Sinorhizobium sp. BG8: one gene and its partner. The protein of the gene in region 1 binds, or shares a complex with, the protein of each later gene. Links are inferred from orthologs where the notes say so. Each region holds a gene or a part of one and is shown on either strand. Other genes may lie near its edges. The genes, in order: accB and accD.

Region 1 (8,303 bases):
AGGATGCACCGGCTGGCCAACAGCCATGGAAATGACGGGATGGCCGGCCGACCTGCGTCTCGTCGCCTCCGCCAGAACGTCCATGGCGTGAAAGGGCTCGACTGCGCTGCGTCTGGAAAATTTCATCGAAGGCATCCCGTTATCTGTGCATCGCCGTTTCCTGTGCCGCAAGAATCACCTGTTCACAATCCCGCGACCACCGGAATTCCGCCGCTTTTGCAGTTTCGTTTGCCGGGCAGCCGCCGTAAGTTCGAATCACCGAATGGCGGAAAGCGCCACGCGACGCTGGCTGCGCGCGACATGGATGTGACGGAGCACCCGGCTCTGCGATTTGACGAGGACTGTAACGGCAATGAAATTGGCTCAATCCCTGGCGGCCGGCGCCATGGCGCTCGCTCTCGGCACGGCAGTGCCCCTGCAGGCTTTCGCGCTTGACGACAAGCAGAAGGAAGAGATCGGCGCCTATATCAAGGAATACCTCCTCGCCAATCCCGAAATCCTCATAGACGTTCAGGAAGCCCTCCAGGACAAGCAGGCGAAGGCCCAGCAGGCTCAGGCCCAGGCCGCGATAGTTGACAACGAGAAGGAGATCTTCTCGTCAAAGAACGACGTCACGCTCGGCAATCCGGATGGCGATGTCACGGTCGTCGAGTTCTTCGACTACAACTGCGGCTATTGCAAGCGGGCGCTGTCCGACATGGATGACATCCTGGCCAAGGACAAGAACGTCCGCTTCGTGCTCAAGGAATTGCCGATTCTCGGCCCCGATTCGCTTGCCGCCCACAAGGTAAGCGCCGCATTCCGCGACCTCGCTCCCGAAAAATATGGCGAGTTCCACCGCACGCTGCTCGGGGGAGAAGGCCGCGCCACGGAAGAGAGCGCCATCGAGGTCGCCGTCAAGCTTGGCGTCACCGAGGCGGACATCCGCAAGGCGATGGAAGAAAAGCCCCATGACGATGCGGTGCGCGCGACCTACTCGCTTGCAAACAGTCTCGGCATCACCGGCACGCCCTCCTACATCATCGGCAAGGAGGCTGTGTTCGGCGCCATCGGTTCCGAGGCCATAGAGGACAAGGTCGCCAACGTGCGCGCCTGCGGCCAGACGGCATGCTGAAGACCGCCATCATTCGGCCATCCCGATCGTGTTGAGCCAATCCCACTTGTGGACAAGCTTGCATACCCGTGTTGGGGCTTTCCCTGCAGGGACCGCCGGTCTATAGGTAAATTTCGATCCAGCATGCGGAATTTCGAATGGCATCCACGTTTTTCGTGCTCAACGGACCTAACCTCAATATGCTCGGCAAACGCGAGCCCGGTATCTATGGCGGGCAGACGCTCGCGGACATAGAAGCGCTTTGCCGCGACGAAGGCGCCAAACTCGGCTTCGACATCGATTTCCGGCAATCCAACCACGAGGGCACGCTCGTCGACTGGATCCACGAGGCCGGGAGCAAGGCGGCGGGCATCGCCATCAATCCCGGCGCCTATGGACATACGTCCATCGCGATGCACGATGCGATCCGCTCGATCTCGGTCCCGGTCGTCGAGCTGCATCTTTCGAACATCCATGCGCGCGAAGAATTCCGGCACAAATCCATGATCGCTCCCGCGGTCAAGGGCGTCATCTGCGGATTTGGCGCCCACAGCTACATCCTTGCGCTGAACGCGCTTTCCAACATCACGAAATAACAAGAAAAAGAGGCTTTTCCCATGGCTGACAAGAAACAGGGTATCGACCAGACGCTGATCCGCGATCTTGCCAATATCCTCAACGAGACCGATCTGACCGAGATCGAAGTGGAGCAGGACGACCTGCGCATCCGCGTCTCGCGCGCCGGCACGCCGCAATACGTTTCCGCGCCGGTTCCGGCTGTGGCAGCACCGGTGGCTGCGGTTTCCGTCGCTGCACCGGCTGCCGAGACCGCTCGTACCAACAAGAACGCGGTCACCGCACCGATGGTCGGAACCGCCTATCTTGCCGCGGCACCGGGCGCCCGTCCGTTCGTCGAAGTCGGCGCGACTGTCACCGAGGGCCAGACGATCCTCATCATCGAAGCCATGAAGACGATGAACCAGATTCCGGCGCCGCGTTCCGGCAAGGTCGTTGAAATCCTCGTGGAAGACGCTGCCCCGGTCGAGTATGGCGAACCGCTGATCGTCATCGAGTAAGGCCAGGCTCATGATTTCCAAGATCCTCATAGCCAACCGCGGCGAAATCGCCCTCCGGGTCCTCAGGGCCTGCAAGGAGCTCGGCATCGCCACAGTCGCCGTGCACTCGACGGCGGATGCCGACGCGATGCACGTCCGCCTTGCCGACGAAAGCGTCTGCATCGGCCCGCCGCCCTCGCGCGAAAGCTACCTGAACATCCACCAGATCGTCGCTGCCTGCGAGATCACGGGCGCGGATGCGGTGCACCCGGGATACGGCTTCCTGTCGGAAAATGCGAAGTTCGCTGAGATCCTCGATGCGCACGGCATAACCTTCATCGGGCCGACCGCCGAGCACATCCGCATCATGGGTGACAAGATCACCGCCAAGAAGACGGCGGAAGAGCTTGGCATTCCCGTGGTTCCGGGCTCGGACGGCGAGGTCAAGCCGGAGAACGCGCGGGAGATCGCCCGCAAGATTGGCTTCCCTGTCCTGATCAAGGCGACCGCCGGCGGCGGCGGACGCGGCATGAAGGTCGCCAGGACCGAGGCCGACCTGGACGAAGCCATTTCGACGGCACGCGCCGAGGCTGCGGCCGCATTCGGCAACGACGCGGTCTACATGGAAAAGTACCTTGGCCAGCCGCGGCACATCGAGGTGCAGATTGTTGGCGACGGCGAAGGCAATGCGATCCACCTCGGTGAACGCGATTGCTCGCTCCAGCGGCGCCACCAGAAGGTCTGGGAAGAAGCGAACTCCCCTGCCCTCAACGTCGAACAGCGGATGAAGATCGGCCAGGTCTGCGCCGATGCGATGAAGAAGCTGAAGTACCGCGGTGCCGGCACCATCGAATTCCTCTACGAGAACGGCGAGTTCTATTTCATCGAAATGAACACGCGTCTCCAGGTGGAACACCCGATCACCGAGGCCATTACCGGAATCGATCTCGTACACGAGCAGATCCGCGTCGCCTCCGGCGGCGGGCTCTCGGTCCGCCAGGAAGATATCGTCTTCTCCGGACACGCGATCGAATGCCGCATCAATGCCGAGGATGCACGTACCTTCGTGCCCTCGCCCGGCACGATCACGCATTTCCACGCACCGGGTGGTCTTGGAGTGCGCATCGATTCCGGCGCCTATCAGGGCTATCGGATTCCTCCGTACTACGACAGCCTGATCGGCAAACTGATCGTTCACGGACGCACCCGTGTCGAATGCATGATGCGTCTGCGTCGCGCTCTCGACGAATTCGTGGTAGATGGTATCAAGACGACATTGCCGCTGTTCCAGGATCTCGTATCCAACCAGGACATCGCCAATGGTGACTACGACATCCATTGGCTGGAGACCTATCTGGCCAAAACCTCCCACTGAGGATGAACCGCGATGGCGGGGCGACGCAGCAGACAACCGGACATAACGCCGGAACTTCTCCTGCGCGCCTACTCCATCGGCCTCTTCCCGATGGCTGACTCGGCAGACGACCCGGAACTCTTCTGGGTCGAGCCCGACATGCGCGGCATCATTCCGCTAGACAAGTTTCACGTCTCGCGCAGCCTCGCCAAGACGATCCGAAAGAAGCCCTTCGACATCCGCGTCGACACCGCATTCGACGCAGTGATTGCCGCCTGTGCCGAAGCTGCACCGGACCGGCCGTCCACCTGGATTAACCGGAAGATCAAGGCCCTCTACTCCACGCTCCATCACATGGGACATGCCCATTCCGTCGAGGCCTGGGAAGGCGACCATCTCGTCGGTGGTCTCTATGGCGTTTCGCTGGGGGCTGCGTTCTTCGGTGAAAGCATGTTCTCCCGGCGCACGGACGCCTCCAAGATATGCCTCGTCTATCTCGTCGAACGGATGAAGGCGAAGGGCTTCCGGCTGCTTGATACGCAGTTCACCACCGAACACCTGAAGTCCTTCGGGGCGATCGACGTGCCCAAGCACAAGTACGAGGACCTGCTCGCAAGAGCCCTCTCCTCGCCGCACCTGCGCTTCTGAAGCGGGGATCGGGCGCCCGGCGCCGAACTCGCTCCATCGTTTTCATTTGAAATCCAGAGAGCGTTGCCGCACTGGCCCAGGCTTGAGCGATGGGATCCGCTGGCCGAAATACCCGGCCTACTGCGTCTGTGTGGTTTCCGGCGGAGGAACGTCGGACTTCACCTTGCACTCGACGAGCCACACGTCATAGACCGGATGCTCGACGGCATTGAGACCGGGGCTGTCGGCGAACATCCATCCGGTGAAGATGCGGCGGATCTTGCGGTCGAGCGTGATTTCGTCGACCTCCACGAAGGTCGTCACCTTCTGCGCTTCCGTATCGTCGCGATTGTAGCAGACGCGCGGAGTGACCTGCAGGGCACCGAACTGGACGGTCTCGCCGATGTAGACGTCGAAGCTCGTGATGCGGCCGGTAATCTTGTCGATGCCGGAGAATACCGCGACGGGATTGGAGATGCGCGTCGCCTCGGCCGGAAGCGCCGCCAGAAGGACAGCACCCATCGTCACGGCTGCCGCTGCTCCCGCGCAAACAGTTCTCAGGCTGTCCGTAAATTTCATCTGTGCCATTCTCCTGCGGTCGCGCAGCCTTTTATCTTCAGCCATGCGCTACCGGGCAAATGTGGCCAATCTGTATCAGGAGCGCGGCGACCAGGCGTCGTAGTCACCCGTGACGCGAGGACGTTCGCCGGTGACGGCAAGCGAGCCCGGCGGACGATAGGCCTGAGCACTACCGGTGCCGTTTGCACGGTGGGTCTTCTGCCATTCGCGCGGCTTGTATTCCTCATCCGCCGGCGAAACGTCGGTGCGATGGTGCATCCAACCATGCCAGCCGGGAGGAATTGCCGATGCGTCGGCATAACCGTTGTAGATGACCCAGCGCCTTGTACGGCCCTCGGAGTCCTTGCCGCCCTGATAGTAGACGTTGCCGAATTCGTCTTCACCGACCTTGGTGCCGAAGCGCCAGGTGTGAAAGCGCGTTCCGATCGTCTGGTTGTTCCACCAGGTAAAGATTTGCAGAAGAAGCTTCATGGGATCGCCGTCCTTGGCAGAGCAGCACGGAGTGCCACTCCTTCTCGAATTACACACTGCGCTTATGGCGCGCCACCGCCGCAATGTCCAGCGATTCCCGCTGTTTCACCCTTCATTTCAGCCGGAGCTTGAAGCCGATATGCGATGGCTCGAAGCCCAGGCGCGCATAGAACCGATGGGCATCCTTGCGAACCGCGTTGGAGGTCAGTTGAATCTTGCCCAGCCCCTGACGGCGCGCCTCTTCGATGGCAAAGCGGATCATGGCCTCGCCGATCCCCCGCCCCCGCCGATCCTGCCGCGTCTGGACCGCCTCCAGCAGCAGGCTAGAACTTCCTCGGCCGGGCAGGCTGGAGAGAACCGTCGTCTGGAACGTCCCGACGATTTCGCCGCCGATCTCGGCGACGAAGAGCGTGTCGTTCGGCGAAGCCTCGATCCGGTCGAAGGCTCTCACGTAGTCGTCGTAAGCCCTCTCTTCCGTCGTATCGCCATGGCCGCCGAGGGCGTCCGCGGCAAAGATCGCAATCAGCGCCCGAAGGTCGGCGCGCGTTGCGGTCCGTATCGTGGTTGTGTGCGCCATTCCATCCATGTCGTGCGAACTCCTCGTGTCGACGGGACACTTGGCATCGTTCCACGAAGGGAATGTGACAGCGGAGTGAAAGATTTCCAACGTGTGCCGCGAACGGCCGAACTCGCTACGCAGGCTTTAACGTGTTGTTTTTACGCTGTCTTGTGCCGGAATCGGTGAACACATCGGGGAGATGCGCGTCAGAGCAGCGACTTCTGCATGATGAGCGCGGGAATGCCCGACTGGGCATCGTTGCAACTGGCCGTATCGCCGGTTTTCACGAAGCCGTGCGCCAGATAGAAACCTATCGCGGCATGGTTCTGCGGCTCCACCTCCAACTGCATGATCTCCGCATCGGGAAAGCATGTCTCGAGCTCGGCGAACATCTCGCGGCCGACGCCCTGGCGCTGGAACTTCGGCAGCACGTAGAGCTGATGCAGAATGGCACCTTTCCGCAGGGTATCGGACATCGCGGCATATCCCATGCCGCCGATCTCCTTGCCGTTGTCGGCGACCACGAACTCCGAATTCTTCCGGGCAAGCTGCGCTTTAAGCGCCGGCACGGAATGCCATCTCGCCGTCAGCTCCGCGACCTTGTCGGCGCCGTAGAGCGCGTCGTAGGTCGCGTGCCATGTCTCACCGAGGAGCGTGCTGACCTTGGCCAGATCACGCTCCGATGCGGTGCGGACGAAGAACATCGGGGTCAGTCCTCGAGGCCGAGCTTGGCCTTGACGAGCGCCTGAACGGCCTGCGGGTTGGCCTTGCCGCCCGTTGCCTTCATGACCTGACCGACGAACCAGCCGGCAAGCGAGGGCTTTGCCTGCACCTTGGCCACCTGGTCGGGATTGGCGGCGATGATCTCGTCGACGGCCTTCTCGATGGCGCCGGTATCGGTCACCTGCTTCATGCCGCGTGACTCGACGATCTCCGTGGGAGAACCGCCCTCGTTCCAGACAATCTCAAAGAGGTCCTTGGCGATTTTTCCGGAGATCGTGCCATCCTTGATCAGATCGATGATCTGGCCGAGCTGGACCGGAGAAACAGGCGTCTCTTCAATGCCTTTGCCGGCCTTGTTCAAGGCGCCGAGCAGGTCGTTGATGACCCAGTTCGCGGCGATCTTGCCGTCGCGGCCAGCGGCCACAGCCTCGAAGTAGTCGGCAATTGCCTTCTCGGACACCAGAACCGAGGCGTCGTAGACTGAAAGGCCGAGATCCTTGACAAATCGCTCTTTCTTGTCGTCGGGCAGCTCCGGCAGATCGGCAAGCAGCTTGCCGACGAACGCATTGTCGAACTCGAGCGGCAGAAGATCCGGATCGGGGAAATAGCGATAGTCGTGCGCATCCTCCTTGGAGCGCATAGAACGCGTCTCACCCTTGCCGGGATCGAAAAGGCGGGTTTCCTGGTCGATCGAGCCGCCGTCCTCCAGAATGCCGATCTGGCGACGCGCTTCATATTCGATCGCCTGTCCGACAAAGCGGATGGAGTTGACGTTCTTGATCTCGCAGCGCGTGCCGAATCCCTCACCCGGCCGGCGGACGGAGACGTTCACGTCCGCGCGCATCGAGCCTTCGTCCATGTTGCCGTCGCAGGTTCCGAGATAGCGCAGAATGGTCCGCAGCTTGGTCAGGTAGGCCTTGGCCTCATCCGAGGACCGCAGATCCGGCTTCGACACGATTTCCATCAGCGCGACGCCCGAACGGTTGAGATCCACGTAGGACATCGTGGGGTGCTGGTCGTGCATGGACTTGCCGGCGTCCTGCTCGAGGTGGAGGCGCTCGATTCCGATCTCCACGTCCTCGAAGTTGCCCTGGCGGTCAGGACCGATCGAGATCGTGATCTTGCCCTCGCCGACGATGGGATCCTTGTACTGCGAGATCTGGTAGCCCTGCGGCAGGTCCGGATAGAAGTAGTTCTTGCGGTCGAAGACGGAGCGATGATTGATCTGCGCCTTGAGGCCGAGGCCGGTGCGAACCGCCTGCTTCACGCACTCCTCGTTGATCACCGGAAGCATGCCGGGCATGGCCGCATCTACGAGAGAAACATTGGCGTTCGGGGCATTGCCGAACTCCGTGGCAGCACCGGAGAAGAGCTTCGAGCTGCTGGTGACCTGCGCGTGCACCTCCATGCCGATGATCACCTCCCAGTCGCCGGTGGCACCGGGGATGTAGCGTTTCGGATCGGAGATGCGGACGTCGACAATGGTCATGATTAGCTCTTTGAAGATCGCTTCGGGTGGCTGATTTTCGAACTGTGTCGGTAGACCATATGGGCCTGTGGCGCAAGGCTTTCGCCCTCCCACGCCCGGCTGCAACGATAGCGCCCCCGTAAAATCCGTGAGCGAGGCGTTAACGGGCACCGGCTATGCTTGAACGATGAGCGCCTTGCCGATTGCCGTCGCCCTTGTGGCGATCAATTTTCTAACGTTCCTCGTCTTCTGGTGGGACAAGGAAGCAGCCCGCGCCGGAGAATGGCGGGTGCGGGAACGCACGCTTCTCGGCTTGGCCCTCGTTGGCGGAAGCCCCGGCGCCATTCTTGCCCAACGCTTGTTGCGTCACAAGA
Region 2 (2,755 bases), 1.7 Mb from region 1 along the record:
CGCGGTCCTCGAGATTGGCCATGGTTTCGGCGATAACCCTCCCGGCACCGGGATTGTGCCCGCCATCCACCCAGATTTCGGAGGTTCTCGGCGCGATCCCCGCAAGCTTGCCGTAGGTCAGCCGCTGAAGCCTCCCAGGCCAGTCGACCGACGTCAGTCCTTTTTCGAGGGCTGTTTCGGACACGACGAAACCGGCGGCCTTGACCGCGCGGATGGCCGCCGCCGCATTCGCATACTGATGCCGCCCGGGCAGGCGCGGCAGAGGAAGATCGTGCAAACCGTCTTCGTCCTGATAGATCAGGCGCCCGAACTCCTCATGCGCGAGGAAGTCCTGGCCATAGACCGAAAAGGGGCAGCCAAGCCGTTCGGCAGTGGCGATCAGCACGTCGCGCGCCGCATCGTGCTCCTGATGACCGATGACCACCGGCACGCCGCGTTTCATGATCCCCGCCTTTTCCGCAGCGATCAGCTCCACGCGATCGCCAAGATAGGCCTGGTGGTCGAGCGAGATCGGCATGATGACGGAAACGGCAGGGTTCGTGATCACGTTCGTCGCGTCGAAGCGACCGCCGAGGCCGACCTCGAGAACGGCCACATCCGCCGGATGCTCGGAAAACAGAAGGAAGGTGACCGCTGTCAAAATCTCGAAGACAGTGATCTTCTGACCGTCATTGGCGTCGGCAACGCGGCGAACCGCATCGGCAAGGACAGGATCGGCCACCAGTTCGCCGGGCAAGCCCTTGCGACCGAGACGATAGCGCTCATGCCAGTTCACGAGATGCGGCGAGGTGTGGACGTGGACCGCGAGACCGGATGCCTCGAGAATCGAGCGGCTGAAGGCGGAAACCGACCCTTTGCCATTCGTTCCCGCGACATGAATCACGGGAGGGAGGCGCGTCTGCGGATTGCCGAGGGTCTCCAGCAACCGCGAGATACGATTGAGCGACAGATCGAAGCCCTTGGGATGCAGAGCCAGGAGTTTCTCGATCTCCCGGCCCGCTTCGGTGGTCTCGGTCGTCATCGCCCGCCCGGTCGTTCAGATTCAGGCCTGCGCCGCAATCGGCGCAAGTACGGTGGCGGAGGCCGGCTTCGTCTTCTCGGTCGCGACGGACTTCTTCAGCAGTATCTTCAACAACCGCGCAAGCGTCGCCGGAATATCGTGCCGCTTGACGACCATGTCGACCATGCCGTGGGCGAGAAGGTACTCGGAGGTCTGGAAACCCTCGGGCAGCTTTTCGCGGATCGTCTGCTCAATGACGCGCTTGCCTGCGAAGCAGATTTCTGCGCCCGGTTCCGCAAGGTGGATATCTCCAAGCATCGCGTAGGATGCCGTCACACCGCCCGTCGTCGGATTGGTGAGGACAACGATGTAGGGCAGCCCTGCTTCCTTCAGCATTTCGACCGCAACTGTGGTGCGCGGGAGCTGCATCAGCGACAAAATACCTTCCTGCATGCGGGCACCGCCCGAGGCCGGAAACATCACCAAGGGGCACTTCTCGGCGATCGCGCGCTCGAACGCCTTGACGATCGCCTCGCCTGCAGCAATGCCGAGCGAGCCGCCCATGAAGCTGAATTCATGCACGACCGCGACGAGCTTCAGGCCCTGGACGCGACCGACACCGGCCACGATCGTATCTTCGAGCTCGGTCTTAAGGCGGCTATCCTTCAGGCGGTCGGTGTATTTCTTCGAGTCGCGGAATTTCAGCGGGTCCTGCGGCACCTTGGGCTGCTGCAGCGCCTCGTAGACGCCTTCGTCGAACAGGTCCTTCAGCCGTGCCTTCGCCGGCATCTTCATATGGTAGCCCGAGGCAGGGATAACCCACTTGTTTTCCTCAAGATCCCGATGGAAGACCATCTCACCCGTCTCAGGGCACTTGATCCAGAGATTTTCCGGAACCTCTCTACGGCCGAGCATCGAGTTGATTTTCGGCCGAACGTAATTGGTGATCCAGTTCACTTTGAAAACTCCTGAATTGGTTGTCCCCTAGATGGGGACCTCACTCGGCTGCCGCAAGTCGAGCGGTCCGTACACCGGCCGCAAGGCTGCGCACCAACGTCTCCACGCCGGCGACGGTGGCTCCCGAGGCTTCTCCCTCCGCCGTCAGGCTGGAGGCAATCTGGTTGACGATTGCAGTGCCGACCACGACACCGTCCGCGGATGCTCCGATGGCGCGCGCGTGTTCTGCAGTCTTGACGCCGAACCCGACGCAAACCGGCAGTCTCGTGTGACCCTTGATCCGCTGGACAGCCCCGAAACAACCGAAGGATCGGGCAAGGCAGAACCGGTGATGCCGTTCATCGAGACATAATAGACGAAACCCGACGTGTTCTTGAGAACAGCCGGAAGCCGCTTCTCGTCGGTTGTCGGTGTCGCCAGACGAATGAAGTTCACGCCCTTCGCAATCGCCGGGATGCAAAGCTCGTCATCCATTTCCGGAGGAAGATCCACAACGATCAGGCCATCGATACCGGCTTCCAGCGCATCATCAAGGAAGCGGTCGACGCCGTAAATATAGATCGGATTGTAGTATCCCATCAGAACGATGGGGGTGGAGTCGTCGAACTTGCGGAAGTCACGTGCCATCTGGATGGTCTTGGCGAGGGTCTGCCCGCCTTTGAGGGCGCGCTGGCCTGCAAGCTGGATGGCCGGACCATCCGCCATCGGATCCGAGAAGGGCATACCGAGTTCGATCACGTCGGAGCCTGCTTCCGGAAGTGCCTTCATGATCGCCAGCGAGCTTGCGTAGTCCGGATC

The links.
Region 2: the proteins of accB (region 1) and accD are in contact, whole or in part, in a solved structure (PDB 8UXZ), measured with the Escherichia coli proteins. The link is inferred for Sinorhizobium sp. BG8 from one-to-one orthologs.

What each region holds. Positions count from the first base shown.
Region 1 is NZ_CP044011.1:2,403,115-2,411,417, reverse strand. The notes cover bases 508-3,439. They hold accB (acetyl-CoA carboxylase biotin carboxyl carrier protein), read left to right. Parts: upstream 508-1,710; coding sequence 1,711-2,169; downstream 2,170-3,439. Other genes in these bases: accC (acetyl-CoA carboxylase biotin carboxylase subunit), read left to right, coding at 2,180-3,439; aroQ (type II 3-dehydroquinate dehydratase), read left to right, coding at 1,252-1,689; F3Y30_RS11305 (DsbA family protein), read left to right, coding at 508-1,114. Outside these bases: F3Y30_RS11310 (pyridoxal phosphate-dependent aminotransferase), read right to left, coding at 1-126; more of F3Y30_RS11305, read left to right, coding at 386-507; more of accC, read left to right, coding at 3,440-3,523; aat (leucyl/phenylalanyl-tRNA--protein transferase), read left to right, coding at 3,536-4,150; F3Y30_RS11280 (DUF2155 domain-containing protein), read right to left, coding at 4,268-4,651; F3Y30_RS11275 (NADH:ubiquinone oxidoreductase subunit NDUFA12), read right to left, coding at 4,784-5,179; F3Y30_RS11270 (GNAT family N-acetyltransferase), read right to left, coding at 5,292-5,756; F3Y30_RS11265 (GNAT family N-acetyltransferase), read right to left, coding at 5,945-6,442; Asp-tRNA(Asn)/Glu-tRNA(Gln) amidotransferase subunit GatB, read right to left, coding at 6,448-7,950; F3Y30_RS11255 (DUF1294 domain-containing protein), read left to right, coding at 8,117-8,303. UniProt on the Escherichia coli protein: This protein is a component of the acetyl coenzyme A carboxylase complex; first, biotin carboxylase catalyzes the carboxylation of the carrier protein and then the transcarboxylase transfers the carboxyl group to form malonyl-CoA.
Region 2 is NZ_CP044011.1:676,311-679,065, reverse strand. It holds accD (acetyl-CoA carboxylase, carboxyltransferase subunit beta), read right to left. Parts: upstream 1,958-2,755; coding sequence 1,043-1,957; downstream 1-1,042. Other genes in the region: F3Y30_RS03115 (folylpolyglutamate synthase/dihydrofolate synthase family protein), read right to left, coding at 1-1,021.